Regions from separate parts of the Macrococcus bovicus genome, predicted to be linked through region 2. Evidence: predicted binding sites of a transcription regulator. Region 2 holds the regulator's gene; the other holds the start of a gene.
What was found. Region 2 encodes CtsR, which represses protease genes until heat stress. Its sites were predicted from a motif close to ATGGTCAATAAAGGTCAAACA; they were not measured.
Positions count from the first base shown of each region.

Region 1: the regulator CtsR is predicted to act here: its motif matches at 1,656-1,676, upstream of clpB (ATP-dependent chaperone ClpB).

Region 1 is NZ_CP128470.1:617,322-633,480, forward strand. It holds gene QSV55_RS03645 (Cof-type HAD-IIB family hydrolase) at 1-390, opposite strand, end outside; gene QSV55_RS03650 (metal-sulfur cluster assembly factor) at 479-787, shown strand; gene QSV55_RS03655 (Crp/Fnr family transcriptional regulator) at 828-1,523, opposite strand; gene clpB (ATP-dependent chaperone ClpB) at 1,688-4,279, shown strand; gene QSV55_RS03665 (YjzD family protein) at 4,311-4,502, opposite strand; gene QSV55_RS03670 (BMP family ABC transporter substrate-binding protein) at 4,584-5,576, shown strand; gene QSV55_RS03675 (beta-ketoacyl-ACP synthase III) at 5,644-6,585, shown strand; gene fabF (beta-ketoacyl-ACP synthase II) at 6,595-7,833, shown strand; gene QSV55_RS03685 (DUF3899 domain-containing protein) at 7,877-8,248, opposite strand; gene opp3b (oligopeptide ABC transporter permease) at 8,718-9,644, shown strand; gene opp3C (oligopeptide ABC transporter permease) at 9,644-10,693, shown strand; gene QSV55_RS03700 (ABC transporter ATP-binding protein) at 10,710-11,783, shown strand; gene QSV55_RS03705 (ABC transporter ATP-binding protein) at 11,783-12,943, shown strand; gene QSV55_RS03710 (peptide ABC transporter substrate-binding protein) at 13,099-14,763, shown strand; gene trpS (tryptophan--tRNA ligase) at 14,831-15,823, opposite strand; gene spxA (transcriptional regulator SpxA) at 16,085-16,159, shown strand, end outside.
Region 2 is NZ_CP128470.1:1,969,504-1,985,662, forward strand. It holds gene QSV55_RS10735 (sigma-70 family RNA polymerase sigma factor) at 1-303, opposite strand, end outside; gene QSV55_RS10740 (NYN domain-containing protein) at 378-896, opposite strand; gene rlmB (23S rRNA (guanosine(2251)-2'-O)-methyltransferase RlmB) at 896-1,630, opposite strand; gene QSV55_RS10750 (Mini-ribonuclease 3) at 1,627-2,028, opposite strand; gene cysS (cysteine--tRNA ligase) at 2,021-3,415, opposite strand; gene cysE (serine O-acetyltransferase) at 3,399-4,040, opposite strand; gene gltX (glutamate--tRNA ligase) at 4,267-5,721, opposite strand; gene ispF (2-C-methyl-D-erythritol 2,4-cyclodiphosphate synthase) at 5,737-6,216, opposite strand; gene ispD (2-C-methyl-D-erythritol 4-phosphate cytidylyltransferase) at 6,204-6,893, opposite strand; gene QSV55_RS10780 (PIN/TRAM domain-containing protein) at 6,890-7,942, opposite strand; gene radA (DNA repair protein RadA) at 7,956-9,320, opposite strand; gene QSV55_RS10790 (ATP-dependent Clp protease ATP-binding subunit) at 9,415-11,850, opposite strand; gene QSV55_RS10795 (protein arginine kinase) at 11,864-12,868, opposite strand; gene QSV55_RS10800 (UvrB/UvrC motif-containing protein) at 12,858-13,238, opposite strand; gene QSV55_RS10805 (CtsR family transcriptional regulator) at 13,250-13,708, opposite strand; gene QSV55_RS10810 (NupC/NupG family nucleoside CNT transporter) at 13,868-15,088, shown strand; gene QSV55_RS10815 (LutC/YkgG family protein) at 15,127-15,816, opposite strand; gene QSV55_RS10820 (LutB/LldF family L-lactate oxidation iron-sulfur protein) at 15,816-16,159, opposite strand, start outside.

The DNA of each region.
Region 1 (16,159 bases), 730 kb from region 2:
CATCGTGAAGCCCTGGAACAGATACTCATCATGATAGTGAAAATAAACATGGTCCTTCACTTCAGCGATGATATTCTGGATGTTCAAGTCTTCCAGCTGCTCAAAAATAGCTCTTGCGATAGATAGATCGAGCGGCGTATGGACCCCTTTAAAATCGTCGTCCTTAGGGTGATGGATAAAAGCGCCGTTAAAGTTGACGATAGGGGAATCGAGAGCGAGCTCATTGTAATAGATTTCGCTTGCACGGTAGGGACGGCCGGTTGAAATCATGACTTCGTGGCCTTCTTCTCTCAAGCGTTCAAGTACATGTTTAGTGTAAGGTGAAATGGTTTTTTCATCAGTCAGTAAAGTGCCGTCGAGATCGAGGCAGATTAAGTGTTTATCGTTCATCAGGTCAATCCTTTCTGCCTTCTATCATATCATTTAATTGGCGATAGGTAAGGAATTTGATATAGTTAGAGAAAAAGGAGTGAACAGCATGGAAGAAGCAATGAAAGACAGTATTCTCGGTGCACTTGAAAATGTCATCGATCCAGAGCTTGGTATTGATGTCATCAATTTAGGGCTCGTCTATCACGTCGATATGGATGATGACGGCATTGTGACCGTTGATATGACTTTAACATCTATGGGCTGTCCGATGGGACCCCAGATTATTGATCAGGTGAAGACAGCACTCGGTGAATTACCGGAAATTAAAGGTGTAGAAGTGAATATCGTCTGGAATCCACCTTGGAACAAAGAAATGATGAGCCGTTACGCTAAGATTGCACTCGGCGTCAGCTAATCAGAAAGCCCGCAGCTTCGTGCTGCGGGCTTTTTTTGTCTTATTCAATTCTGCAGATATTGACCGGGCAGCTTTCACAGCTGATCTCATCTTTCAGATACTGGATGTTGTTAAGCACGATATATTTACCTTTCACACTGATGATATCATCAGCCCTGAGCTGACTGATGATCCGGTTGACACCTTCCCGGGTCGTTCCGCAGAGATTGGCCAGGTCGTTATTGGTCAATTCTACGTTCAGCAGAATACCTTCCTCCTGCTTGACGCCGTAGGTATTGCTGAGTCTGATTAACGTCGAATAGAGCGCCCCTTTTTTGCCGAGAGTAAATAAATCGCGCATCTTGTATTCATTTTTGCTGTTTTCATTCTGCTGCCACAGCATCCATTCGTATTTCATGACTTCATCAGCCAGCAATGCAGTCTCAAAGGTCTTCAGCTCTATTTTGCGGACGACAGCGGCTGATTTCACCTTCGCGAACAGTGAATGCTTCTTTGGACCACAGAACAGGGTCACAGCACCAAAAATAGAACGGCTTGAGAGCATCTTCATCGATAACTCCTTACCATCCTCCACCATGCGGTTGATGAGCACAACCCCGCTTTTAATGACGTAGATATAATCAGCGGGATCCTCTGCCTGATAAATATATTGTCCTGCCTTATAAGACTCTTCTTTACCATTATCCATGATATAGTTGACGACGTTCGTGGCTTCATGAAAATTAATCTGTACCATCCTGTTCATCCTTGTCCACTTTTTTTCTATTATAGCATAGACATTTTTCATAATATGGCACGATTTAAATTTTTCTGAGCAGATGGAGCATGATGTTTGGCTGAGACGGAAAATGGCTATATAATAGGGGTAAAGGTCAAACATAGTCAAATGAGGTGACAGGGATGAATGCAGAAAAAATGACATACAATGTACAGACTGCTATTGAAGCAGCACAAAGTGACGCGGTTGAACGGCACATGCAGACGATTGAACCGGAAAGCGTGCTGCTGCATTTTGCCCAGGACAGCGACAGTATGCTGTCGACTGTTTTCGAAAGAGCGAACCTTGATATTAAAGCCTATACTGCCCGGTTAGAAGAAAGATTGAACAGTCTGCCGGCTGTCAGTGGCGACAATATGCAGTACGGGCAGTATTTAAGCAATGATCTGAATCAACTTATGCAAAAGGCAGAACAGCTGCAGCAAGAGATGGAAGATGACTACTTATCAGTGGAGCATCTCATTTTAGCTGCTGTTCAGTCACATGCACTGACGCGCGATTTTGTCGGCAGCAAATCAGCCGTCATCACAGAAATCATCAAGCAGATTAGAGGGGGTCATCACGTGACATCACAAAATCCGGAAGTTCAATATGAGGTGCTGAAGAAATACGGCAGAGATTTAGTGGAGGAAGTCCGCAACGGCAAAATGGATCCTGTTATCGGCCGGGACGAAGAAGTCCGTAATGCTATCCGTATTTTAAGCCGCAAGACAAAGAATAATCCTATCTTGATCGGGGAACCGGGTGTCGGTAAAACAGCTATCGTCGAAGGCCTGGCACAGCGTATCGTCCGCAAAGATGTGCCGGAATCACTCCTGAACAAGACGATATTTGAACTGGATCTCAGTGCGCTTGTCGCAGGTGCTAAATTCCGCGGCGAATTCGAGGAGCGGTTGAAGGCTGTGCTGAAGGAAGTGAAAGACAGCGACGGCCAGATCATTCTCTTTATTGATGAGATTCATATGATGGTAGGCGCCGGTAAAACGGAAGGTGCGATGGATGCCGGCAATATGCTGAAACCGATGCTTGCCCGCGGAGAACTTCACTGCATCGGCGCGACGACGTTGAACGAGTATCGTCAGTATATTGAGAAAGATTCGGCGTTAGAACGTCGCTTCCAGAAAGTAATGGTCGCAGAACCCGATGTTGAAGATACAGTATCTATTCTCCGCGGCCTGAAAGAACGTTACGAAGTGTATCACGGTGTACGGATTCAGGATAGAGCGCTCGTCGCAGCAGCTGAGCTGTCAGACCGTTATATCACCGACCGCTTTCTGCCGGATAAAGCGATTGATCTGGTCGACCAGGCCTGTGCGACCATCCGGACGGAGATGGGCTCAAACCCAACTGAACTGGATGCAGTCAACCGCCGTGTGCTCCAGCTGGAGATTGAAGAAAAGGCGTTGAAAAATGAGGAAGACAGTGCCAGTCGTCTGCGGTTAGAAGAGCTGCAGAAAGAACTGGCTGATGAAAAAGAAAGACAGCAGATTCTGGCTGCCAAAGTTGAAAAAGAGAAATCTCAGATCCAGGTCGTCCAGGAGAAACGCTCCGAACTGGATCAATACCGCACGCAGCTGGAAGAGGCGCAGAATAATTATGATTTGGCAAAAGCTTCTGAGCTCCAGTACGGTAAGATTCCGGAGATCGAAAAAGAGCTGGCCCAGCTGGAGGAAGATTTTCAGGAAGAGACAAAGGGTAAGGACCGTCTCATCCGCGAAGTCGTAACAGATGAGGAAATCGGCTATATTGTGTCTCAATGGACGGGCATCCCTGTCTCTAAACTAGTGGAAACAGAGAAAGAAAAACTGCTGAAATTATCAGACATCCTCCACGAGCGTGTGGTCGGTCAGGACGAAGCAGTAGATTTAGTAGCAGATGCTGTCGTGCGTGCGCGTGCCGGCATCAAGGATCCGAACCGGCCGATCGGCAGCTTCCTCTTCCTTGGACCGACCGGTGTCGGTAAGACAGAGCTTGCAAAAGCACTGGCAAGTACGATGTTTGATTCAGAGAAGCATATGGTCCGCATAGATATGAGTGAATATATGGAGAAACATGCTGTTGCTCGGTTAATCGGAGCGCCTCCTGGATATGTCGGCTATGAGGAAGGCGGCCAGCTGACCGAAGCGGTTCGACGTCAGCCTTACTCAGTCATCCTGCTGGATGAAGTCGAAAAAGCACATAGTGATGTCTTCAATGTCCTGCTGCAGCTCCTGGATGAAGGACGCCTGACTGATTCTAAAGGCCGCGTCGTTGACTTTAAAAATACCATTATTATTATGACAAGTAATATCGGCTCTCAATATCTACTGAATGGCATTGAGGAAGGTGAGATCACGGCTGAAGCCCGCAGTCAGGTGGATGAAGCACTGCATCAGTACTTCAAGCCGGAGATACTTAACCGGATGGATGATATCGTGCTCTTCAAACCACTCAGCGCGAATGATATGACATTTATCGTCGACAAACTGGTTGACCAGTTGAACCGTCGACTGCTGGAGCAGCATATGTCCGTCACAGTCGCTCAGCCGGTTAAAGAATGGATCGCTGAAGAAGCATATGCACCGGAATTCGGTGCTCGGCCGCTTAAACGGTTTGTTCAGCGGCATATCGAGACACCTGTCGCACGACTTCTGCTGCAGAATAATCTTGCAGAAGGGGCACATATCGATATCACGATGAAGGATGGCCAGCTTGACCTAGAGATTAAAAAATAAAAGCACGGTAGCTTAAAGCTACTGTGCTTTTTTAGTGATGGTCTGTCGGAACGGGTTCATCCGGAATCAAGGCTGCAACAATCAGTGCCAGGACAGCGAAGACAACAGCCATGACATTGGCAGTCATCAGATGAAGTTCATGGCCACCGCCTAAGCTCATCAGTACGAAATTGATCATATGGACGAGGATGAAAGCCCATACAAACGTCATAATATAATGCATGTTAAATCCCCCAATAATTGATATACTATTGATTATAGAAGAGTTGATGGAAAAAGTATACCCTTACATGAGAGGCGAAATATGAAAAAAATCAGTCTGTTGGTCACCCTTGTTGCTGTACTTTTAGTTGCCATTTTCATGTTCAGCCGTCCTCAGCACCGGCTGACAACAATCGGCTTTCTTTTCCCGGACTCCATGTACGACCAGACATGGGGGACTGAAGGCTATAAAGGCATGCTGGAGATCGCCCAGTCTTATGATACCGCATTCTTTTATGAGCAGAATATCAATACAAGTGAGGAAATCAAGACTGCTGTCAAGCGCATGGCAGACCGGAACGTGCAGGTGCTGTACGGCCAAGGCATGGAGTTTTCCGATGCCTTCAATGAGGTGGCAGCAAAATATCCTCATATTCATTTTGTGGTGTTTAACGGCGAATCTAAAGCGGACAATGTGACCATTGTTAATTTAGATGCCTATGCCATGGGATATCTGGGCGGTATGGCGGCTGCGCATCAGTCTAAGACGGGTCATATAGGCGTCATCGGTTCCTTCAAGACACAGCCTGAGATAGAAGGTTTCAAGGACGGCGCAAGATATGAAAATAAAGCGATCAAACTGCACGAATACTATGTCAAAACCTTCAGTTATGACAGCCGCGGCACTGATATCGCGGAGGATTTCATCAAAAAGAAAAATGTGGATGTCCTCTTTCCGGCTGGTGATGGCATCAATGCAGACATTATGTCGTATGCCCGGGATAACAATATCAATGTCATCGGTTTCATCAGTGACCAGAGCAATTACGGCCCTCAAGTATTGATGAGTGTCCAAGTCAAGATTCCCGCAGCTTACATGAAGGTGGCAGAACTGTATGAAGAGGGTAAGCTGCAAGGCGGACAGCTGGACTGGGGAATAAGAGAGGACTTAGTCGGCATGGGTAAACTCTCTAAACGGATGGATGCTCAGTTCAGTCAACAGCTGAAAAAAGAGCTGGCTCATTACAAAGAAACGAATCTGCTGCCTGGCGGCCAGGAGCCACCAGCAGAGCATGATGCTTACCATCAAAATTGATATTCAGGCTGTTCTATGATAAATTAGTACCTGGTTATAATAACAGATTATAAGTAGGTGGATAGAAGTGAATATAGGGATAGTCGGTATTGGTGGTTACGTGCCAGAAAAACGGATGACCAATCATGATTTCGAAAAATTTCTCGATACATCTGACGAATGGATCACAAAAATGACAGGTATCAAGGAAAGACGATTTGCTGCACCAGATGAGGACACGAGTGACATGGCTGTCAGAGCTGCTGAACGTGCGATTGAAGATGCAGGCATTGATAAGAATGAGATAGATATGGTGCTCGTTGCCACGTCAACAGGCGACCACAGGTTTCCTTCTGTCGCCTGTCAGCTGCAGGAGCGTCTCGGTCTGCGCCAAGTACCGGCAATGGATCAGCTCGCGGCATGCACGGGATTCATCTATTCGATGGTGACAGCGCAGCAGTTCATACAGACAGGGGTCTGTAAATACGTCTTGGTTGTCGGGGCGGAAAAATTATCGAAGATAGCAGATATGACGGACCGGAATACCGCTATTCTCTTCGGTGACGGCGCCGCTGCGGTCGTGATGGGCCAAGTCGGCGAAGGACACGGCATAAAGGACTTTCAGCTCGGCAGTGATGGTACTGGCGGAGAGTATCTCTATGACAGAAAAGAAGACCATATGCTCGCCATGAACGGCCGGGAGGTCTTCAAGTTTGCGGTGAGAATAATGGGTGATATGGCGCAGAAGACGGTGAGTGAAGCGGGGCTTGAACCGGATGATATCGATATGTTCATCCCGCATCAAGCGAATATTCGGATCATGGAGTCGTCTCGCCAAAGACTCGGCATCGCCAAAGAGAAAATGAGTGTGACAGTCGATCGTTATGGCAATACATCTGCTGCATCTATCCCTCTGTCCTTGCTTCATGAACTCGAAAAAGGTACGGTAAAGGAAGGCAGTAAAATTGTACTCGTAGGATTCGGTGGCGGACTGACATACGGTGCCATTACAATCGTCTACGGTAAATAGGAGGATAATATGAAGAGAAGAGTAGTGATTACAGGTATAGGGGCGTTAAGTCCGCTGGGGAACGATGCACCTACCACTTATAACAATGCGATTAAAGGCGTCAATGGCATCGATTTTATTACAAGACTTGATGTCTCTGACTTCAGCGTGAAGATTGCCGGAGAACTGAAAGATTTCAACATTGAAGACCATCTGGAGAAAAAAGAGGCGCGTAAGATGGACCGCTTCACGCAGTACGGTGTAGTGGCTGCACGTGAAGCACTGAAAGACAGCGGCCTTGAAATCACAGATGATAACAGTGCCCGTGTCGGCGTGTGGGTCGGCTCTGGGATCGGCGGAATGGAATCCTTTGAGAACGCGTATGATCAGATGCTGAAGCGTGGACCTAACCGCATCAGTCCCTTCTTCGTACCGATGCTGATTCCGGATATGGCTTCAGGACAGATTTCGATTGATCTCGGTGCTAAAGGTCCGAACGGCTGTACGGTTACAGCATGTGCGACCGGGACGAATAGTATCGGTGATGCTTATCGTATCATTCAGTATGGCGATGCTGATGCGATGATAGCAGGAGGTGCAGAGGCCCCTATCACGAAGATGGGTCTCGCTGGCTTCATCGCCAATAAAGCATTATCTACTCATAACAATCCGGACGAAGCATGCCGACCTTTCCAGGAGGGACGAGATGGATTTATTATGGGCGAAGGTGCAGGGGTACTCGTTCTTGAAGAACTGGAACATGCCAGAAAACGCGGCGCGCATATCTACGCTGAAATTGTCGGCTACGGCAATAATGGCGATGCCTACCATATTACAGCACCCGCACCAGAAGGAGAGGGCGGTGCACGTGCGATGAAGATGGCCATTGAAGATGCGGGTATTACACCGGATCAGATTCAGTACCTGAATGCGCATGGTACAAGCACACCGATCGGCGACCTCTATGAAACAAAAGCGATTAAATCTGTTTTCGGGGCAGCGGCTAAGCATCTGAAGATCTCATCAACGAAGTCAATGACAGGTCATCTGCTCGGCGCAACTGGGGCTATTGAAGCCATATTGACCGCACTGGCGATTGAGAAAGGCACTGTGCCACCGACGATTCATCAATCTGCACCGGATCCGGAATGTGATCTTGACTACATACCGAACGAAGCGATTGAGATGGATATTGAATACGCATTATCTAACAGCTTAGGATTCGGCGGGCATAATGCAGTGCTCGTCCTCAAAAAATATCATGATTAACTGATAAAAGAGAAGACTCAGGGTAAAACCTGAGTCTTCTCTTTTATTTGATCAGATAGGACAGTCCGAGTGAGATGATGAGACCGGCAAGGGCGGTCACAATCATGGGAACAGTGAATGGATATTTTTCATTGCGGATCTTGACTTCCTTCTGATTATACAGCTCATCATCAGCCATCGTCTCTTTCAAGCGTCTGGGCGCAGTGACGTAGTGGAAACGTCTGAAAGAATGACCCATGATGCTGAACGCTCCGTCAGAAAACATATAGAGAAGAAGACCGAGACACAGCAATAGCATGGACAAGATAAACAGGCTATCGAGCAGATGGATAGTCGTAAAACCTCTCAGCAGCGTCAAAAGGAAACTGATAGCGAGCAGGACTGCTGCTAAGAGTGTATATATTTTAATTTTCATGATGTAACCTCCACTTAATACTCCAATATTATTGTACAGTAAAAATGATTTGATGTATAACAGTTTATCAAAGTTGAGTATGACAGTCGGATTATCGGTGATATAGAACAGGAAATCAGTTTCTAAAAGTATATATATACAATTATATAAATATATATTGATATAATAACACTTTAACGTGTTGAAATAGGATAATTTTATACATTTTAGTTCTCTCTTCTTCTAAAAAATGTATTGCCAAAAATAAGAATGTATCATTATAATGATTTTAAGTCTTTAAGATCATAGGGAATAAGAGGTGTAAGTGACTGGATTATTTTTTTGTAATATAACAGTTTTATTTTTTTAGGGCGAGTTATCAGAATAATCATGTTTTTCTGATTAAACTTCAAAAAGTAGTATGAATTTTGTGAAAACTTAGTTATGATAGTTTTTAAGCTTAACTTAAAATGAAGAAGGAGGAACTATAATGTTAAAATTTGCACTTAAAAGACTGGGATTCATGCTCATCACGTTATTTATTGTTACAACTGCAACATTCTTCTTGATGAAGTTAATGCCTGGATCTCCCTATAATGATGAAAAATTATCGGCTGAACAAAAGCAGATAGTCAATGAGAAATACGGCTTAAATGACCCTGTTGGTGTTCAGTATGTAAACTATATGAAAAACGTGGCTCAAGGAGATTTCGGTAACTCATTCCAGTATGATAACAGACCGGTCACTGAACTCATCCTTCCGCGTTTAGGCCCATCGGCTGAGATCGGGTCTTATGCACTCATCTTTGGTACAATCGTAGGTATTTTTCTCGGGATTGTGGCTGCGGTCAAGCAGAACACCTGGGTGGATTATTTAGCGACCATCTTCTCGGTTATCGCCATCTCTGTCCCTTCATTCGTCCTTGCTGCCTTACTGCAATTTTATTTCACAGTTGAATGGCGCCTGCTGCCGACAGCGGGCTGGGAGGATATCACCTATGCCATCTTACCGGCACTTGCTTTATCTGCCGGGGTTATTGCAACTATTGCCCGTTATATCCGCTCAGAGATGATTGAGGTTCTTAGTTCAGACTATATTACACTGGCGAAAGCGAAAGGGAACTCGACAAATAAAGTACTCTTTGGTCATGCGCTCCGTAACGCCCTGATTCCAATCATCACTTTAATTGGACCGATGGCAGTCGGTATCCTGACGGGTGCACTGACCATCGAAACAATCTTTGCAATTCCAGGTCTCGGAGAACAGTTCGTCCGTTCGATCCAGCAGAACGACTATCCTGTTATCATGGCCCTGACGATTATGATCAGTTTCTTATTCATTCTCGTATTATTCATTGTAGATGTACTATACGGTATTATTGATCCGCGTATCCGAGTACAAGGAGGTAAAAATTAATGGTCACTGAAAAAGAAGTCTATACACATGCCGACGTTGATCAGGAACTATCAACGAACAGAGCCCAGCCCTTTGTGCTCGCTAACCGCGAAGAGATAGATGAAGAGAAAATCGAACGTAAAAGCAGAACGTTCTGGCAGGATGCCTGGCTGCAGCTGAAAAGTAACAAAGCTGCCATTCTAGGCTTGGTCGGCCTTATTTTACTGGTGATTATGTCTCTGATCGGTCCTCACATCACATCTAACACCGATAAGATTGATCTGGATAAGACAAGTCTGCCGCCTAAGATTCAGGTGCTGGAAAAAGTACCGTTCCTACCGTTCGATGGTGTCGATAAAAATAATTATGATGCTTACAAAGAAAATAATATCAAGGAGTACCACTGGTTTGGGACAGATTCATCAGGACGTGACCTGTTCGTGCGTGTCTGGAAAGGGACGCAGACTTCGATTCTGATCGGCCTTATCGCCGCTTTCCTTGATGTCGTCATCGGTATTACATACGGTGCGATCTCAGGTTTCTTCGGGGGCACTGTTGATAACGTCATGCAACGTATTATCGAGATCATCGCTTCTATTCCGAACTTGATCATCATGATCTTATTCGTTGTATTCTTCGGTCCTAGTCTGATGACTATCATTCTGGCGATGTCTGTTACCGGCTGGATTGGGATGAGCCGTATCGTCCGCGGTCAATTCCTGAAACTGAAGACACAGGAATATGTCATGGCATCTAAAACACTGGGTGCGACAAACTGGAGCTTGATCTTCAAGCATATCTTACCGAACACACTGGGTCCGATCATCGTCACTGCCATGTTCTCTGTACCGAGTGCGATTTTCTTCGAAGCCTTCCTGAGCTTCATCGGTTTAGGTGCGCCACCACCGGCAGCATCGTTAGGAACGCTTGTCAATGACGGCCGTAAGATGCTGATGATCAATCCATATCAGATGTTCGTGCCTTCCACTATTTTAAGTTTACTGATTCTATGCTTCTACTTATTCGGTGACGGTGTACGTGATGCCTTCGACCCGAAAATGCGTAAATAACAAGGAGGAAATATAAATGGCACAAAGAATTTTAGAAGTGAGAAACCTGAAAGTTTCCTTCGACATTCATGCAGGAGAAGTACAGGCTGTCCGTGGCGTAGATTTTCATCTGGATAAAGCTGAGACGCTGGCCATCGTAGGGGAATCAGGTTCCGGTAAATCAGTCACAACGAAAGCGATTATGCGTTTACTTCCAGAGCCGCCGAGCCGTATTAAAGAAGGTCAGATTCTCTTTGACGGTAAAGACTTAGCGAAACTCTCTGAAAAAGAAATGCAGAAAGTCCGCGGAAAAGATATCTCAATGATCTTCCAGGATCCGATGACCTCCCTGAATCCGACAATGAAAATCGGTAAACAGGTCATGGAACCGCTGATCAAGCACCAGAAGCTGTCTAAAGCAGATGCAAAAGCACGTGCCTTAGATATTCTGCACTTAGTCGGTCTCCCGAATCCGGAAGGTCGCTTCAACAACTATCCTCACCAGTTCTCTGGCGGTCAGCGCCAGCGTATCGTCATCGCAACCGCCCTGGCCTGCGACCCGAAAGTCCTGATTGCTGATGAACCGACAACAGCGCTCGACGTTACCATCCAGGCACAGATTCTGGAACTGATGAAAGACTTGCAGAAGAAAATTGATACGTCCATTATCTTCATCACCCATGACCTGGGTGTGGTAGCAAATGTCGCAGACCGCGTGGCCGTTATGTATGGTGGCCAGATTGTTGAGACAGGCACGGTCGATGAAATTTTCTACGACCCTAAACATCCTTACACATGGGGTCTCCTGTCCTCCATGCCGAGCCTTGATACTTCACAGGATATGGAACTGAAAGCCATTCCGGGTACACCGCCTGACCTGATCAAGCCACCGGTCGGTGATGCGTTTGCCCGCCGTTCTGATTACGCGCTGCAGATTGACTTCGAACAGGAGCCGCCTTGGTATCAGGTTTCACCGACTCACTTTGTCAAATCATGGTTGATGGATCCACAGGCACCGAAAGTAGAGCCACCTGAAATGGTAAAAGTGAAACAACGAAATCTCCCGGGTCAATTTGACAAGCCGAGACAAGTAGAGGGGGTAAGTTTCTAATGCGTGAAGATTTAAATAAAGACCTTCATCCCGATGCAGTTGAAGAACATACAATTGAAAATGGGCCTTTAGTCGTTGAGGAGAAGGACCTAGTAGAAACAACGGATCAATATACAGAGCGTGAACTGAACAAGACCGAACTGACTGAAGCAGAAAAACGTGCTGCAGGCTATACAGAGCATTATGGCGACGGCAAGGAGAAGCTGATTGAAGTTCATAACCTGAAGCAGTACTTTAATGTCGGCAAATCCAACGAAGTAAAAGCGATTGATGATATCTCTTTTGATATTTATAAAGGAGAGACGCTCGGACTGGTTGGAGAATCAGGCTGTGGTAAATCCACGACCGGCCGCTCACTCATTAAATTATATAATGCGACAGGCGGAAAAGTTTTCTTTGACGGTACAGACATTCAGTCGATTAAACGTAAGAAAGACTTATTGCACTTTAACCGCCGCATGCAGATGATCTTCCAGGATCCATACGCATCGCTCAACCCGCGTCTGAAAGTCATGGATATCATTGCAGAAGGTATCGATATTCACAAGCTTGCGAAGAGCAAAGAAGACCGCGCAAATCGTGTCTATGAATTACTGGAGACAGTAGGCCTGAACAAAGAGCACGCCAACCGTTATCCGCACGAGTTTTCGGGCGGCCAACGTCAACGTATCGGTATCGCACGTGCACTTGCAGTTGAACCTGACTTTATCATTGCAGACGAACCGATTTCAGCGCTTGACGTGTCGATTCAGGCACAGGTGGTCAACTTGATGCAGCGTCTGCAGAAAGAGCGGGGTATCACTTTCCTCTTTATCGCCCATGATTTATCGATGGTGAAATATATCTCAGACCGTATCGGCGTCATGTATTTCGGTAAACTGGTTGAAATCGGGCCGGCAGATGCGATCTACAACAATCCGCTGCATGAATATACAAAATCACTTCTGTCAGCTATTCCATTACCGGATCCGGAAAGTGAACGGACACGCGTACGTCGCACATACAATCCGGATGTCCATGCTTATTCAGCAGATGACGTACTCGAATTACGTGAAGTCGCACCTGATCATTATGTCTACTGTTCACCGAAGGAATATGAAGTTCATAAAGCCAATTACAATCATCATGCCCAGAATGAACCAGTGGCTGAAAGACTGTGATAAATAATTGAATTTTTGAATTTATATAAATTTTAAAAAATTCTAAAAACTTTCAAAAAAGTATTGCTATACAAGAATGGTTAAAATATAATTAATACAAATCTTCTGAAAATTCAATACAGATTGATTTTCATCAAACATTAGGGGGCACACTCATGAAGAAACAAAGTTCATTATTCTTGGCATCATTAATCGCAGTTTCAGGTTTCACAGCAGCATGTTCATCAGGCGGCGGAGATAATAAAGATGCAAATAAAGACGCATCAAGCGGCTCAGGCGGCGGAGAGAAACAAGTCCTGAACTTACTGGAAGGTTCAGATATTCCATCTCTTGACTCATCTATCGCAACTGACCAAGTTTCATTCAATGTCTTCAACCAGGTCTATGAAGGTCTGTACACTTTAGACAAAGATGACAAAGCGGTGCCAGGTGTGGCAGAAGGCGAACCAGAAAAGTCTAAAGACGGTAAGACTTGGACGATCAAATTACGTGAAGACGCAAAATGGTCTAACGGCGACCCTGTTACAGCTAAAGACTTCGAATTTGCCTGGAAACGTACATTAGATCCGAAAACTGCATCTGAGTATGCCTATGTGATGTATGACCTGAAAAATGCTGAAGCAGTCAACTCAGGCAAGATGAAACCTGATGAGCTGGGTGTTAAAGCGATTGATGACCATACACTTGAAATTCAGTTAGAGTCAAATGTACCATACTTCCAAGAACTGTTAGCGTTCGGTACGTTCATGCCTCAGAATGAAAAGTTCGTCAAAGAAAAAGGGGATAAATACGGAACATCTAAAGACGATGTCATTTACAATGGACCATTCGTTCTGAATGACTGGAAAACAGAAGAAAAGTTCCAGCTGACACCTAACAAAGAGTACTGGGATAAAGACAAAGTAAAATTAGATGAAGTGAACTACACAATCGTTAAAGACCAGCAGACAGGTCTTAACCTTTACACAACAGGTAAAGTTGACCGTGTCGGTTTAACAGCTGAGCAAGTTTCTAAATACAAAAATGATCCGAACTTCTCAACTGAATTACAATCATCTACTTACTTCATGCGTCTGAATGAAAAGAATAAAGACCTTGCGAACAAAAACCTGCGTTTAGCTTTAGCAAAATCAATCGACAAAGAAAAATATGTTAAAACATTATTGAATAACGGTTCTGAAGCGACAGACAGCTTAACGCCAAAAGATTTCCTGAAAAATGAAGCAGGCGAAGACTTCCATGACGGCATCAAATCACCACTTAACTACGATACAGCTGCAGCTAAGAAAGCATATGACGCAGCGAAAAAAGAACTGGGTAAAGATAAATTTGACTTCGAGTTATTAACGTACGATGCTGATACATCTAAGAAAGATGCAGAGTACTTCAAAGATCAAATTGAAACGAACTTACCAGGCGTCTCTATCACTATCAAGCAACAGCCATTCAAACAGAAGCTTGACTTAGAATCTAAAGGTAACTACGATATCGCATTCGCTGGTTGGGGTCCTGACTATCCAGATGCGATGACATTCCTTGATATGTTTGTTACTGGCGGACCGCACAACCAGATGAACTACTCTAACAAAGAGTACGACAAACTGATCAAAGAAGGTAAAACAACGTTACTTGCTGACCCAGAAAAACGCTGGACTACATTACAAGATGCTGAGAACTTATTCTTAGAAGATGCAGCTCTCATCCCGATGTACCAACGTGGAGCGGCTCGTTTAGTTCAACCTTACGTGAAGAACTATGTGACTCACAAATTTGCTGGGGACACTACGCTTAAAGAAACTTACATCGAAGGCAAGAAATAATATGAAAGGAGCAATCAGCTGATTGCTCCTTTTTTGAATATAAAAATCACGGTCAGAAGACCGTGATTTATTTGCGTTTACGGCCGAGGCCCATCGCATTCTCCATTTTTTTCAGCATCTTATTCGCTTTTAGGCTCGCTTTCTCGGCACCGCGGTCTAAAATGGCATCCAGTTCGTCCGACTCCATATAATACTGATATTTTTCCTGGAACTGTGTGATAAAGTCTGCGACGACTTCAGCGAGATCACTTTTAAATTCGCCGTAGCCTTTGCCGGCATATTTTGATTCAAGCGCTTCAATCGTCTCACCGCTGAATATAGAGTAGATGGTCAGCAGGTTGGAGATTCCCGGTTTGTTCTCTGTATCAAATTTGACGACGCCTTCAGAATCCGTAACGGCGCTCTTGATTTTCTTCGCGACGGTGGCCGGTGGATCAAGCAGGGAGATAAAGCCCTTTGTATTGCTGTCAGACTTGCTCATCTTCTTAGTCGGTTCCTGCAGACTCATGACACGACCACCGACTTTCGGCATGCGGACTTCAGGGATCGTGAAGATGTCATTATAGCGCGCATTAAAACGTTCTGCGAGGTCTCTGGTCAGCTCAAGATGCTGCTTCTGGTCATCACCGACAGGAACGATCTTAGTGCTGTATAACAGAATGTCGGCAGCCATGAGCGGCGGATAGGTGAGCAGACCGGCAGGAATGCCTTCTTTACGGTCTTTCGCTTTATCCTTATACTGAGTCATACGCTCCAGTTCGCCGATAGTCGAGATAGATGTCAGCATCCAGCCGGCCTGCGCATGAGCCGGTACTTCCGACTGAATGAAGAGCGTAGCCTTATCAGGATCGATGCCGCTTGCGAGATAGAGTGCAGCAAGTGAACGGATATTATTGCGAAGTGCCTTCTTATCTTGAGGGACTGTGATAGCATGCTGATCGACGATGCAGAAATAGCATTCATAATCGTCCTGGATATCGACGAATTGTTTGAGTGCACCGATGTAGTTGCCGATTGTCGGAATACCACTCGGTTGAATGCCTGAAAATAAAGTTTCCATAGCGAGGCTCCTTTTCAAAGTGTTTGTTATATTGTACACTATTTCAGCCTGACGTTAAATATGACGACTTTGCGAAAAATTCTTGAAAAATGAAAATTAATTCATTTTTCTCATTTAATTCTCATTTTCTTTCATTATAATAAAGTCATAAGGTTAGCAGATGGAATTTCTGGTATCAGGTTTAATGACTTGACACGAGGGAATAGAGAATTAAATGATTCATCACTAATCTCAATTAAAACTATTAGGAGTGTGAGATGTATGGTAACATTATTTACTTCACCTAGTTGCACATCTTGCCGTAAAGCGAAAGCATGGTTACAAGAACATGATATT
Region 2 (16,159 bases):
TCTCGCCCAGTCTATCAATCGATAATGCAGGACCTTTAAATAGTACGGACGGAAACTGACGCATTTTTCTTCGTTGAACTTCAGTGCCGTTTGATACAGAAGAATCAGTGCATCCTGATAGACTTCCTGCTTATCAAGATGCGGATAGCGACTGCTGCAATGTAGAATAAGGGGTTTCAGACGGGCCGTCAACGTCTCAAAAGCAACTTCGCTGCCCTTATTGATTTCAGAGACAAGACTTTCATCACTTTCACTATGATAATCAGCAGGGGTTTCAAAAATATACAGCAGTAGAATGTCCACAGCATACCTCTTTTTTCTTTTAATTCTACAATGCTGCATCTACTTTTACAATTGTTTCCATTAAGATAAATTTTTTACTTGAAGCCTCTCCGCAATGCCTCAAGCCGCTGCTTCGTCTCTTCATCAATCGGAATGCGCAGTCGTGGCTTATCCTCGTTCATATCCACCAATTCACGTTCCAGCAGTATTTTCTCTTCCTGTAATTCAAGCAGGAATTCTCTTGAAGAAATTCTGAGTGCGCCCGCACCGAAAATCGTATGCTGTTCGGATAAGTCACTCGTTACGACAGTGATGCGTGTAATGTGCTTATCATATAAATCATAGACGAGCCGTTCAATGACTGCATCTGCTGTTTCATCCCTTTTGGAATAGATGACATGTATACCGTGAAAGTACTCTCTTGATTCCACACCACTGGTATTATAGGCATCAAAGACACATATCAGTTCGGACTGCTGCCTGGCGTTATAGTTCACGAGCCAGAGCAACAGTGTTTTTCGTGCTTCTTCCAGCGATTCCTTGGCGGCTGCTTTCAGTTCCTCACTTTGCCCGATGACATTATAGCCGTCGATAATCGTATAATGCGTTTTCATCATTCAAGCGGGGTGCGCTTTCTATAGACTTCATACATCAGAAGACTCGCTGCGACAGAAGCATTTAAGCTGTTCACATGTCCGATCATCGGCAGATGGACCAGGAAATCACATTTATCTTTCACTAAACGGCTCATCCCTTCCCCTTCAGACCCTATGACAATAGCAAGCGGCATCCCTGCATCCATCTTGCGGTAGTCCACAGACTTCTTAGCGTCAGTACCGCAGACCCAGAATCCCGCTTCTTTCAGCCTGTCAATTGTCTGAGCAAGATTCGTCACCCGCATGACAGGGACGTGTTCAATCGCGCCAGTTGATGCTTTAACGACGGTGGAATTAAGAGTGACTGAGCGGCGCTTCGGAATAATCACACCATCCACACCGATCGCATCAGCAGTTCGTATGATAGAACCTAAATTATGCGGATCTTCCAGTCCGTCCAGAATCATCACAGTGGCTAGTTTCCCTTGCACCGTCTCGAGGAAATCCTCCAGCTCTGTGTATTCGTATGGTGAAATCTGCGCCGCGATACCTTGGTGCGGGACATCACTCATCTGATCCAGCTTGCTTTTCGGGACTTGCTGCACCATGATTTTTCGTTCCTTCAAAATATCCAGAATCGGTTTAATCTGCTGTTTATTGATACCTTCTTGAATATATACTTTATTGATCTCGCGGTCAGACTGTGCGGCGCTTTTGACTGCATGGCGACCTACGATGATATCCTCATTCATTTCGGTTCCCTCTCCTCGCAGAGTTCAACTATTTTATCAAGCAGAGCCTGAAGCCGTTCTTCTTCTCCTGAAAGTTTCAGGTAGCCGATCACCGCTTCAAGCGCTGTGCTTTTTTTATAAGTCAGAACATCTGTATTTTTAGCTTTCGTATGGCTCTTGGCATTCCGTCCTCGCATCAGGACGTCATGCTCCTCTTCCGTAAAATAGGCTTGCGCGACAAGGGCGTCAAATGTCTGCGCCTGGCTCTTTGCTGAGACGTAGAACGTCGATGCACGGTGCAATGTGTTCGGCTTCGCCTGCAGTTTCATGATGACATGTGTTCTGATATGCAGATCGAGCAGCGCATCGCCTAAATAGGCTAGAGTGAGCGGATTGTAGAGATGTGCCTGATTAGCCACGACGGAATCTCACGCCTTGCGCAGTATCTTCGAGAATAATGTTCTGGTCTTTAAGCAAGTCACGGATCTCATCAGCACGGGCAAAGTCTTTATTCTTTCTTGCGAGCTGACGTTCTTCAATCAATGCTTCGATATCGGCATCGAGGAGTTCCTCTTTTTTATCGAGTGTCACTCCAAGCACGTCACTGATAGCCTCAAACACTTCAATGAAACGGCTGATGACGGCTTGATCTGTAGTCGTACGCTTGTTATAGACATTCGCGAGCTTCGCAAGCTCATACCAGCTTGTCACTGCATTGGCTGTATTGAAATCATCGTCCATCGCCTCTTCAAAACGTGCCAGTATCTGATTGATGTCATCAATGACAGGCTGATCATCAGCGATATCAACAGACATCGCCTGGCGTTCTTTCAGTGCCTGATAAGCATGCTGAATACGCTCAAGCCCTGCTTTCGCACTGGCTACTAGATCCATATTATAGTTGATCGGGTTGCGGTAATGAACGCTGATCATAAAGAATCTGAGGACATCTGGATCCACTTCTTTGATGATATCGTGCACCAGGATGAAGTTGCCGAGTGACTTACTCATCTTCTCGTTATCAATATTGATGAAGCCGTTATGCATCCAGTAGCGGGCAAATGTTTGATCGTTATGGGCTTCTGACTGTGCGATTTCATTCTCGTGGTGCGGGAAGGCAAGGTCACTGCCGCCTGCGTGGATGTCAATCGTATCTCCAAGCATCTTGCGTGCCATAACTGAACATTCGATATGCCAGCCTGGCCGTCCTTCTCCCCATGGACTCTTCCATTTGATTTCGCCTGGTTTAGCCGCTTTCCATAACGCAAAATCAAGTGCGTCATCTTTCAGTTCACCTTGCTGAATACGTGCACCGACCTTCAGTTCATCGATAGACTGCTGGCTCAGTTTACCGTAGCCGTCGAACTTTCTCGTACGGAAGTAGACGTCACCTCCACTTTCATAAGCGTAGCCTTTGTCAATGAGTGTTTCGATGAAGACGATGATATCATCCATATGATCCATCACTCGTGGATGTGATGTCGCCGGTTTGCAGTTCAATGCCTGTGTATCCTCAAAGTAAGCTTCGATAAAACGATCAGCGACTTCAGGAACTGTTGAACCGAGTTCTTTCGCTGCTTTGATCAGTTTATCGTCAACATCTGTGAAGTTTGAAACATAATTGACCTCATAACCCTTATATTCAAAGTAACGACGGACCACGTCAAAACTGATAGCAGGTCGCGCATTACCGATATGAATATAGTTGTATACTGTCGGACCGCAGACATACATCTTCACTTTGCCCTCTTCCAGAGGCACGAACGGTTCCTTCTTACGTGTCAGCGTATTATATAATGTAATCATCAATAATCTCTCCATTCTTGACGCCATCAATATGACGTTCCAGTTCTTTTAGTTTTTCATACAATGGATCCGGTAACTTCGTATGGTCAAAGCTCTTACCGACGCGTTTACCATGCTGTTTGACGATATGACCCGGTATACCCACAACAGTGCTGTAATCCGGCACGTTCTTCAGGACAACGGAATTCGCACCGATATTGACATTATTGCCGACTTGAATATTGCCGAGCACCTTCGCACCGGCTGCTATCAACACATTATCGCCGATATCCGGATGCCGCTTCCCTGATTCTTTACCCGTTCCGCCGAGTGTGACACCCTGATAGATGGTCACATTGTTGCCGATTGTGCAGGTCTCCCCGATGACAATGCCCATCCCATGGTCGATGAACAGACGTCGGCCAATCTTCGCACCCGGATGGATCTCTATACCAGTCATAAATCTTGAGATCTGACTGATGACCCGCGCAGAGAAAAAACGGTTTCTTTTATAAAGTTTGTGGGCTACTAAGTGCCACCACACGGCATGTAGACCTGAATACGTCAGGAACACTTCGAGGCTGCTTCTCGCTGCCGGATCCTGTTCAAATACCATCGCAATATCTTCTTTAATTCTTGCAAACATGATTCACCATCCCCTTAAAATAAAAAGACACCTCAGACGATTTAACGTCAGAGGTGTCTGTCATCAACACGGTTCCACTCTTCTTCAAATGGCAGAGCCATTCACTCATTTCAGTATGCAGTTAGTTAAGGAAGGTGCATTCAATCAATCCTGCCACGTCTTTTCACCAGCCAGACGCTCTCTACTGGACATTCATCATTTACTCTGTCTTCCTATCTAATCGTTATTATACTGTGTAAGGCTCAATACGTTCAAGTACTTTCTCTTTGCCCAGCAGTTCCATCGTATTCGGTAATTCCGGACCATGCGTCTGTCCGGAGACCACTACACGGATCGGCATAAATAAATTTTTACCTTTGATGCCGGTTTCTTTCTGAACTGCTTTAATGGCCGCTTTAATGGCTGCTGCATCGAACGTTTCAAGTTCATTCAGCTTCTCTTTTAAGGCACGCATGAGTTCGGGAACTTGTTCACCGTTTACGACTTCAGTCGCTTCGTCGTTCAGCTGTAATTCATCTTTGAAGAACAGCTCAGACAGTTCAACGATTTCACCTGCATAGCTCATCTGCTGCTGATAAAGTTCCACTAAACTTTTAGCCCATCTCAGTTCTTCTTCTGATGGATTCGCTGAGATGAGTCCTGCTTTTTGCATATGAGGCAGCGTCATGTCAAAGACTGTATCCAGATCCTTGTCCTTCATGTACTGGTTGTTGATCCAAGCAAGCTTCACCTTATCAAAGAAGGCAGGGGATTTGCTCAGACGGTGCTCATCAAACATTTCAATGAACTGCTCTTTAGAGAAAATCTCTTCTTCCCCGACTGGTGACCAGCCGAGCAGACCGATGAAGTTGAATAATGCTTCCGGCAGATAGCCGAGGTCATGATACTGCTCAATGAACTGAATGATGGAGCCGTCTCGTTTAGATAATTTTTTACGTTCCTCATTGACGATTAACGTCATATGGCCGAATGTCGGGATTTCATAACCAAGTGCCTCATAAATCATCATCTGTTTAGGGGTGTTGGAAATATGATCATCACCGCGGATGACATGCGAGATTTCCATGAAGTGGTCATCAATGGCCACCGCGAAATTATAAGTCGGAATGCCATCTTTCTTCACAATCACCCAGTCACCGATACCGTCAGATTCAAACGACACTTCCCCTTTGACCATATCATTGAATGTGTACGTCTTACCTTGCGGTACACGGAACCGGATACTTGGTTCGCGTCCTTCAGCGATAAAAGCTTCTTCCTGCTCTTTCGTTAAATGGGCGTGCTGTCCGCCGTAACGAGGCATCTCACCGCGTGCCTGCTGTTCTTCCCGTTCTGCTTCCAGCTCTTCAGCTGTCATATAGCAGCGGTACGCTTTATCTTCAGCAAGTAACTGCTCGACAATAGGATTGTAAATATGCGCGCGTTCAGACTGACGATAAGGCCCGTAGCCCCCATCTTTGTCGACTGATTCATCCCATTCAAGTCCTAACCATTTGAGATAGCGAAGCTGTGATTCCTCGCCGCCTTCTACATTACGAGCAGTATCAGTATCTTCAATACGGACGATGAAATCACCGCCATGATGTCTCGCAAATAAATAGTTGAACAATGCTGTTCTCGCATTCCCGATATGCAGGAAGCCGGTTGGTGACGGTGCATATCTGACTCTTACTTTATCCATTTATGTCACTCCAATTTAATTAGTCTGATTCAATAATACCACAGCCTGCGCGGCAATTCCTTCTTCTCTGCCCAAGTAGCCCATCTTCTCGTTCGTAGTTGCTTTAATATTCACCTGAGTGATATCAATCGTCAGCACGTCTGCAATAATCTGTCGCATCGTATCTATATGCGGACGGAATTTGGGTTTTTCAGCAATAATCGTCGCATCTATATTACCGATTACGTAGCCTTTTTCTTTAACCGCTGTATAAGATTCCGCCAGCAATCCCTTTGAATCCGCATCTTTAAATGCCATATCTGTATCCGGAAATAGTTTACCGATATCACCGAGTGCTGCCGCACCGAGCATGGCATCTGTAATCGCATGAAGCAGCACATCTGCGTCACTGTGACCAAGCAGCCCTTTACTATGAGGGATTTCAAGCCCTCCGATAATCAGGCGACGTCCTTCTTGTAATTGATGTACGTCGTAACCAAATCCTATTCTGAACATTCTATCCCTCTTTTCTTCATGATGGCTTCAGCAAAATATAAATCTTCCGGTGTTGTTAATTTGATATTGTCATAATCGCTGACCACGACCGAAACCGGATGGCCGAGACGCTCAACTAGCGACGCATCATCCGTGCCGAGAAAGCTGTCGCGCTCTGCCTGGCTATAGGCTTCCATGAGCAAATCATATGCGAATGCCTGAGGTGTCTGAACCTGCCAGAGCGTCGTTCTATCCAGTGTGTGATCGATAATCAGATCATTGACGACTTTGATTGTATCTTTGACCTGGACAGCAGCGATGGCAGCCTTTCTCGCCAGAGCGCCGTCATAGAGCTGAGTCAAGGTTTCATGTGAAACGAAGGGGCGCGCGGCATCATGCACCATGACAACCTCACAAGGGGGAATCGTCTTAAGCACATTATGAATGCTGTATTGACGTTCACTGCCACCGACCACCAGCCCTTTCACTTTGGTAAATCCTTGAAGGATGGTCGTCAGTTCTGTCAGCTCTTCCTGACGTGCTGCCAGATAAATCGCATTACAGCTAGCATCCTGTTCAAATCGCGATACCGTATGAAAAATGATGGGGCGCTGGTTCAGTTCCAGCAGTACTTTGTTTTTATCGCTGCCCATTCTTTTACCTTGCCCTGCTGCAGGAATGATAACTGTATACATTATTTGTCCGCTACTTTCTTTGTGAAAATGATTCGGCCTGAAGCGGTCTGAAGGACAGACTGGACTTCTACCTGATGTTCTTCGCCGATATTCTGTTTCGCATGGTCGACGACTACCATCGTACCGTCTTCAAGATAACCGACACCTTGATTCTCTTCTTTACCTGACTTAGTAATCAGCAACTTGAATTGATCGCCTTGCTGCACAACCGGCTTGATCGCTTCTGAAAGGTCGTTGACGTTCAAAACTTTAATCCCTTGCACACGACAGACTTTATTTAAATTATAGTCCGTCGTGATAACGCTCGCCTTGGTCTCTGCTGCCATCCTCACGAGCAACTGATCGACTTCACGGATTTCCTTATGGCCCGGCACAATTTTAACCGGATGACCGGATTGACGCAGCGCCTCAAGAATATCCAATCCTCTCTGTCCTTTATCACGCTTAAGTCCATCAGTAGAGTCCGCGATAAGCTGCAGTTCATCAAGCACCCCTTGCGGCACAATAATAGTTCCATCCAGGAAACCACATTTGGCAATCTCTAAAATGCGCCCGTCAATAATAGCTGACGTATCAAGAAGTTTAGCACTGTCGTTCACTTTTCTCTTCTGTCCCTGTAAGCGCTCGGGCAGTACATTCTGAATCTCCTCACGCTTTTTGAGACCCACCTGGAAGCCCAGATAACCTAAAATAACGGCCAAGATGACCGGGATGGTATTGCGCAGCAGGGAAAACCCGATGGAGACAAGAATAAGACTGATCATCGAAGCGATAGCAAGACCCATCATCATGCCGAGTGTCGCAAAGACGATTTCCATTAAATTTCTTTTGAGGAGCAGGCCCTCACCTTTTACGATCAGTGCCACCACTTTATCAATAAGCCAGTAAAACAATAACATGAAGACAATGATTCCGAGCAGGCCATCGACATAAGTGTTCATCAGTAGAGGGTGCAGCTTCAGATTAAAGATACGCATGATTTCCGGTACCATAAAAATACCGAGTGAAGCGCCGATAATAATAAAAACAAGTGTCATTAATCGTTTTAACATATATTCACCTCCTTTAATTAAAAGCAATTCTAATTGCTTCCGCAATATTAGTAATACCCAGAATTTCGATGTTCGGCGGAAAATCCCAGCCGCCGATATTATTTTTCGGAATAATGACACGTTTGAACCCGAGCTTTGCCGCTTCCTGTACGCGCTGCTCTATACGTGCAACCCGTCTGACTTCCCCTGTCAGCCCTACTTCCCCGATATAACAATCATCTCCGCGTGTTGCTTTGTCGCTGAAACTTGAAGCAATACTGATGACGACGCTCAGATCCACAGCCGGCTCATCCAGTTTGACCCCGCCTGCTACTTTGATATAAGCATCCTGTTGCTGCAGGAGGAGACCCTGCTTCTTCTCGAGAACAGCCATCAGCAGACTCAGACGGTTCTGATCAATACCTGTTGAAGTACGGCGCGGATTATGGAATGAAGTCGGTGTAACAAGTGCCTGCACTTCTACAAGCAACGGTCTTGTTCCTTCCATCGTTGCGACAATAGTAGAACCAGCGACATTTTTCGTCCGTTCCTCCAGAAACATTTCAGAAGGATTGAGCACTTCTTTCAGACCGGATTGACGCATCTCAAATATACCCATTTCATTCGTTGAACCGAATCTGTTCTTGACAGCACGCAGTATCCGGTAGCTATGGTGTGTATCGCCCTCGAAGTAGAGAACAGTATCGACCATATGTTCGAGTAGCCGTGGGCCCGCAATCTGGCCTTCTTTCGTCACGTGCCCGACAATAAAGGTGGCAATATTCATGGATTTCGCCATGCGCAGCAACTCCTGCGTACATTCACGGACTTGTGAGACAGAACCCGGAGCTGAAGTGACTTCCGGATGGAATATCGTCTGGATGGAATCAATCACCAGGAATTTAGGCTCTATTTTCTTCACCGTCTCATGGATGATCTGCAGATTGGTCTCTGCATAGACACTGAGTTCTCCCGCGTCTTCACTAAGGCGGTCGGCACGAAGTTTTGTCTGACGGACAGATTCCTCCCCTGAAATATAAAGCACATTGTCATGCTGCGATAAAAGTGCACAGACCTGCAGCAGAAGTGTCGATTTACCGATACCCGGGTCCCCGCCGATTAAAATCAATGAACCGGGCACGATGCCTCCCCCGAGCACACGGTCAAATTCTTTGATATAAGTTGTCGATCTCGGAGTGGTCTCTTTTGTGACATCCTTCAGTTTCTCTACCTTCTGACTGGAAGATGTGTCGGTAATAGTCGTCTTCGGTCCTTTGGCCTTATGTTCAATGACTTCTTCCATCTGATTCCAGGCCCCGCAGTTCGGACATTTACCCATCCATTTAGGCGACTGGTAACCACAAGCCATACATTCAAATGTTACTTTCGTTTTTGCCAATGCAGTTCCTCCTGTATCTTTATCTTTCCATTTTAAACTCTTTTTATGCTTAATACAATTAAACCCCTGAAGCATATACTTCAGGGGTTTAATCTTATTCTGCAGCCGTTCTTGCGACTGTCTGAATATCGAACTGACCATCTACATAATCAATTCTGACATCCTGTCCTGCTAATGTATGACCTTTCAGCAGTTCTTCTGATAACTGGTCTTCAATATTCTTCTGGATGGCACGTGCGAGCGGACGCGCACCATATTCAGGATCATAGCCTTCATCTGCAATTTTTTCTTTCGCAGCATCTGTTAAAGTGATATGAATATCCTGTTCTTCCAGACGTTTCGCCAGACTGCCGACCATCAATGTGACGATTTCTTTTAAGTGGTCTTTTTCAAGCTTGTGGAAGACAATGATATCGTCTACACGGTTTAAGAATTCTGGACGGAACTGGTTTTTCAGTTCATTCATCATCGTCTTACGGATTGTCTCATAGTCAGGACCTGTTGCACTTGCACCGAAGCCGACAAATTTATTGTCTTTCAGTTCCTGAGCACCGACGTTAGACGTCATAATGATGACTGTATTGCGGAAGTCAACTGTACGCCCTTGCGCATCTGTCAGACGACCGTCATCCAGTACTTGTAGCAGCATGTTGAAGACATCCGGATGCGCTTTTTCGATTTCATCGAATAGAATCACTGAATAAGGCTTACGGCGAACTTTCTCCGTCAACTGACCGCCTTCTTCGTGACCGACGTATCCCGGAGGAGAACCGACCAATCTAGAGACACTGTGTTTCTCCATAAACTCACTCATATCGACCCGGATCATCGCATCTTCTTCACCGAACATCGCTTCAGCAAGTGCTTTAGCCAGTTCAGTCTTACCGACACCTGTTGGTCCGAGGAAGATAAAGCTGCCGATCGGACGTTTAGGATCTTTCAGGCCGGCTCTAGCACGGCGTACAGCTTTAGAAATAGATTGCACAGCATCCTGCTGACCGATGACACGGTTATGCAGAATCTCTTCTAAATTGAGCAGCTTTTTAGATTCTGTCTCAGCAATCTTGTTGATCGGAATACCTGTCCACTGTGCGACGACTTGCGCGATATCATCTTCAGTGACAGCTGATTCTGATTGACCCTGACTTTTCTTCCATTCTTTTTTCGTTTCGTCGAGCTGTTTCTCCAGTTTTGTCTGTTTGTCGCGGAGTGCTGCAGCTTCCTCAAATTCCTGGGAATGAACAGCGGCATCTTTTTCTTTTTTAATCTGTTCCAGTTCTGATTCCAGTTCTTTCAGGCTTGGCGGTGTGGTATGGTTACGCAGACGTACCTTCGAACCCGCTTCATCTATTAAATCGATCGCTTTATCCGGCAGGAAACGGTCAGAGATATAGCGGTCGCTCATCTTAACTGCCGCCACTAAAGCATCGTCCGTAATTTTAATGCGGTGATGGGCTTCGTAACGGTCGCGCAGACCTTTCAGAATTTCAATCGCATCTTCAACACTCGGTTCATTGACGGTCACCGGCTGGAAGCGACGTTCCAGTGCGGCATCTTTCTCGATGTACTTACGGTACTCTTCAAGCGTCGTCGCACCGATACATTGCAGTTCCCCGCGCGCCAGCGCTGGTTTCAGAATGTTTGAGGCATCAATTGCACCCTCAGCACCACCTGCACCGATCAAGGTATGCAATTCATCGATGAAGAGAATGATATTGCCTGCCTGATGGATTTCATCCATTACCTTCTTCAGACGTTCTTCGAATTCCCCGCGGTATTTCGTACCTGCGACCACCGTACCCATATCCAGGCTCATCACCCGTTTGTCTTTCAACGTTTCAGGTACTTCATTATTGACGATGGCCTGTGCTAATCCTTCAACAATCGCTGTTTTACCGACACCAGGCTCACCGATTAAAACAGGATTGTTCTTCGTCCGTCTGCTCAATACTTCAATCACACGAATGATTTCCTGGCTACGACCGATGACCGGGTCAAGCGTGCCTTCTTTCGCGATGACCGTTAAGTCACGTGCCAGTCCATCAAGTGTCGGCGTACCCTGTGATTTTGAGCCTTGAGCATTTTTAGCGCTCATTTCCGGGCTGCCGAGTAACTTCACGACTTGCGCCCGTGCTTTCGTGATATTTAAGTCCAGATTAGCAAGAACACGTGCCGCGACACCTTCATTTTCACGGATCAGACCCAGCAGGATATGCTCCGTGCCGACGAATGAATGATTCAGGCGACGTGCTTCATCAAGAGATAATTCAATCACTTTTTTCGCTCTTGGTGTGTACTGGATGGTGCCACCGAGACCTGTCCCGTGACCGATCAGCTGCTCGACCTCATTGATGATTTTTTCTTCCGTAATATCAAACTCTGCCAGTACTTTTGCTGCAATCCCGTCAGGCTCTTTGACAAGACCAAGCAGCAGATGCTCAGTACCGATATTATTATGCTGCAGGCGAATTGCTTCTTCCTGTGCATGTGCAAGGACACGCTGAGCGCGTTCTGTTAATTTACCAAACATGGTTTTTCCTCCTTTAAAGATGCTCTCTAAGCATCTTGGCTCTTTTTTCATCTATTTCAAGTGCTTCATTGATCGTATTGAGAAATGGGGGCTGAATCGCCACCATCAACTCATTAAATCGAAATGGCTGGGCGGGAATGATTCCCATATCAATACCCATTTTAACTTCACTTAGTCTGAGACTTGCTTCTTCTGCACTGATCAATCGTGCATATTTCAAAATACCGAGACTGCGGTTGATGCGGTCAGATGTCTGGATATAGTCATAGTCAAACAATCGTTGACGCATCGCTTCTTCTTCACCGATAATCTGCTCAACAATCTGCTTCAGGTCGCCTATAATGGCTTCCTCGCTCTTACCGAGTGTCAGCTGATTGGATACCTGATAGACATGGCCGAGTCCCTGACTTCCTTCACCATATATACCGCGAATCGTATAACCGAAGCGGTTGATTGCCTGGGCAATACGCGTCATACGTTTCATGATGGAAAGCCCCGGCAGATGGAGCATGACACTCGCTCTCAGCCCTGTGCCGATATTCGTCGGACAGGTCGTTAAATAACCGAGCGTCTCATCAAATGATATCGTCATCTTCTCATCTATCTGCTGATCGATCTCTTTGGCTTTCAAATAGAGCTGATCAAGAGATAAGTCACGCCCTAATACTTGAATACGAATATGGTCCTCTTCATTGATCATAATGCTCACCGATTCATCTTCACTGAGGAAGACGGCGCCATGGGGCTGGCTTAGAAGTTCCTTACTTACGAGATGTTTGATCACCAGCATCTGCCTCGCATTGACGTCAAGATCCGCAAGTCTCACTTCATCGAACTGTGAGCCCAGGACAGCGGATGCCGCGTTCAGTACTTGTTCTCCTGTCTGATCATCATACATAAGCGGATGCACAAAATCCTCAAGATTGCGAGCGAGCCTGATTCTGGAGCTCAGAATAATGGGCTGATCGGCTTGCTGCATCCAGTCCCCCAGCTGCACATTCAAATGTTTATCCAGCATCGGAATCCCCCCTCTGTCTCAGCGCTTTTATTTCATCACGTACTAGCACCGCTTCTTCAAAAGCCTGTTCAGCGACTAACCCTTCCAGTTTAGCCTCAAGCGCTTCTATCTGCTTCTTCAGCTTGATTTTTTGTGCTGACTTGAGAGGTGCCTGACCTGTATGCTTCTGGTTGCCTGCCTGCACGCGTTCAACAATCTGCGGGACATAATCACTGAAAGTGGCATAGCAAGTGTGACAACCGAATTTACCGATATGCAGGGCTTCACTCAGCGCAAGACCACAGTTCGGACAGACAGGTTCTGCCTGCTCCTCTCTGAACAGATGTTTCAGCAGCTGATTCATTGTAAATTCTTCATCATTATAATTCATGTTGCACCTCGCTAATGATAACGAATAACTGTCAGGATATTCTGCAGAATATTCGCTCTGATATAATCTCTATATGGTACATCTACGTATAAGGTATCACGGTGAATCGTCGCGAGTAACAGACGTTTCTCACGGTCTGAAATCAAGTCATTCTGTGATAAAGCATCAATAATATGCTCTGCCTTCTGCTGACTGACATGCTGGCCGGTCATAGCACTCAAGTGGTCGATAAACGCCCCTTGATCATTGGACTCAATCTTCGTAATACGAATATAGCCGCCACCACCACGCTTACTCTCTATCTCATAGCCATGTTCACTTGTGAAACGGGTCTTGATAACATAATTGAGCTGCGACGGTACACAGTCAAATTTCTCGGCGATCTTTGAACGCTTTATTTCCACTGCATCCCCGCTTTGTTCAAGTAGCTGCTTTAAATACTGTTCGATAATGTCAGACATATTTTTCATGATTTCACCTCTTTTTGACCATCTTTGACTTTATTATAGGGACAATGCAGAATGAGTGCAAACAATTTGTCTCTCCTTTCTAAAAGAGGTACCGCTTTCATAATAAATGTAGTATGATATTTAATGATGTTTAGTTTATATATGAAAGAGAGGAATAACATGAATTATATTATCGGGGCGATAGGTATCGTCATCTTCCTGTTACTCGCATGGGCAATCAGTTCAGATAAGAAAAATGTCAGATGGCAATATATCGGTATTATGCTCGTCATCCAGTTTCTCCTGGCATTCTTACTGCTGAAGACACCAGGCGGAGTATGGCTGGTCAATAATCTTGCAACAGGCTTCGGATACTTATTAGGATATGCTGCTGAAGGGGTTAACTTTGTATTCCCTAACATGGTCAACCTGAACGACAAAGGTGAGGCTATGAATAACTTCTTTACTCAAGTCTTACTGCCTATCACTTTTATCTCTGCTTTAATCGGTATTTTACAGTATTTAAGAATTTTACCTTTTATCATTAAATATTTAGGGCTTGCGATCTCTAAAATCAACGGCATGGGGAAACTGGAGTCTTATAATGCGGTTGCGTCAGCCATCTTAGGGCAATCTGAGGTCTTCATCTCACTGAAGAAACAACTTCCTTATATCCCTAAACACCGTTTATATACATTAACGGCTTCAGCCATGTCGACTGTGTCACTTTCTATCGTCGGCGCTTATTTCACGATGATTAAACCAGAATACGTCGTAACAGCAATCGTCTTAAATTTATTCGGTGGTTTTATCGTCGCTTCTATCATCAATCCATACCGTGTATCAGATGAGGAAGAAAACAATGTCATCATGACTGAAAATGAACATAAACAGTCATTCTTCGAGATGTTGGGTGAATACATCTTGGATGGCTTCAAAGTTGCAGTGATAGTAGGTGCCATGCTGATCGGTTATATCGCTTTGATTGCCATGTTAAACGGTATTGTCGATGCATTTACACCAGGGAAAGTCAACTTCCAGACTTTACTCGGGTATGTCTTTGCACCTCTTGCATTCTTAACAGGTATCTCCTGGGATGATGCGGTACGTGCAGGCTCAATTATGGCCACTAAACTCGTATCTAACGAGTTTGTCGCGATGCTGGATGTTCAAAATATCGTCAATAATAAAACAGGTGAGTTATCTGAACGTGCCATTGGTATCGTTTCAGTCTTCTTAGTCTCATTTGCCAACTTCTCATCTATCGGGATTATCGCGGGTGCGATTAAATCACTGAATGATAAGCAAGGTGACGTTGTCGCTCGTTTCGGTCTTAAGTTACTCTACGGTGCGACGCTTGTCTCATTCATCTCTGCGACTATCGCAGGCTTCTTCCTGTAATAAAAAAGCTTCGAAATCAATTGATTTCGAAGCTTTTTTTAGTAGTCTTCTACGATGATATAAGTCGCTTTGATCGGCCCGTGGACACCGACCACCAGCTTCATTTCAATATCTGCAGAATTGGACGGACCCGTGATCAAGTTGATGCATGTCGGAAAATCTGCATCGTTGTTTCTCTGGTCAATCTGCTCTGCTGCCTGTGTAAACCGTGGGACTATTGTCGACTTCGGAATAATCGCTATATATGTAGCCGGCAGCAGGCTGACACTGCGCCCCTTCCCTTTATCTGCGTACAGCACTACTGTCGCACTTTCAGCAAGTGTCACATCACTGAAGGTGATACCGATATTGGCGCGTTCTGCAACTTCGATATTCTCCGCACCTTTTGTCTCATCCCAGATGAAAGTATCATACTTTTTTAAATCAATATTTAGTTCATCAAAACGAGGATCGTTCCAGGCGATGACTTCTCCACCGCCATATGTGGCAATCACACGTGCGAGCACCTCATTCACTTCAATTGAACGGGTCTCGATGATATCTGTATGGATGGCAATGCTGTGCTGTTTCATCACCTCTACCAGCTCATCCTGTGATAAGTCCGCTAATGTCTTATCCTGCGGTCTGAACTGCCAGGCCGGCTTGGTCACCTGTGCGGGCATAGGTCTTGATAAGTTCTGGCTGATATTCTTAAGAAATCGCTCTTTATTGTAAATAGTTCCTGTCATTAATCCTTACCTCTTTTCAACCGGTTTTTCATCCAGTCTCTGAAGTTCTCATCATCAGGCATCGGGAAATCTCTCGTATCCGTCCAGGCATGGAGCGGTCTCGGCCCTTTTGTAATCATATGCACTTCCTTATTCTCAAATGGAGACATCAAGGATGGCGCCATCTTTGTACCGTACTTGAAAAGTGTCGCCTGCGACGCCCCTACTCCGAATCCTTTCATGACAAGACGTTCAGCCATTGGCGTCATCTTCTTTTCCTCGGCGATCACCTGGCGATGCTTCAGCAGTAAATCATGGAGCGGAATCTTCACGGGACAGGCTTCTGTACAGGCGCCGCATAACG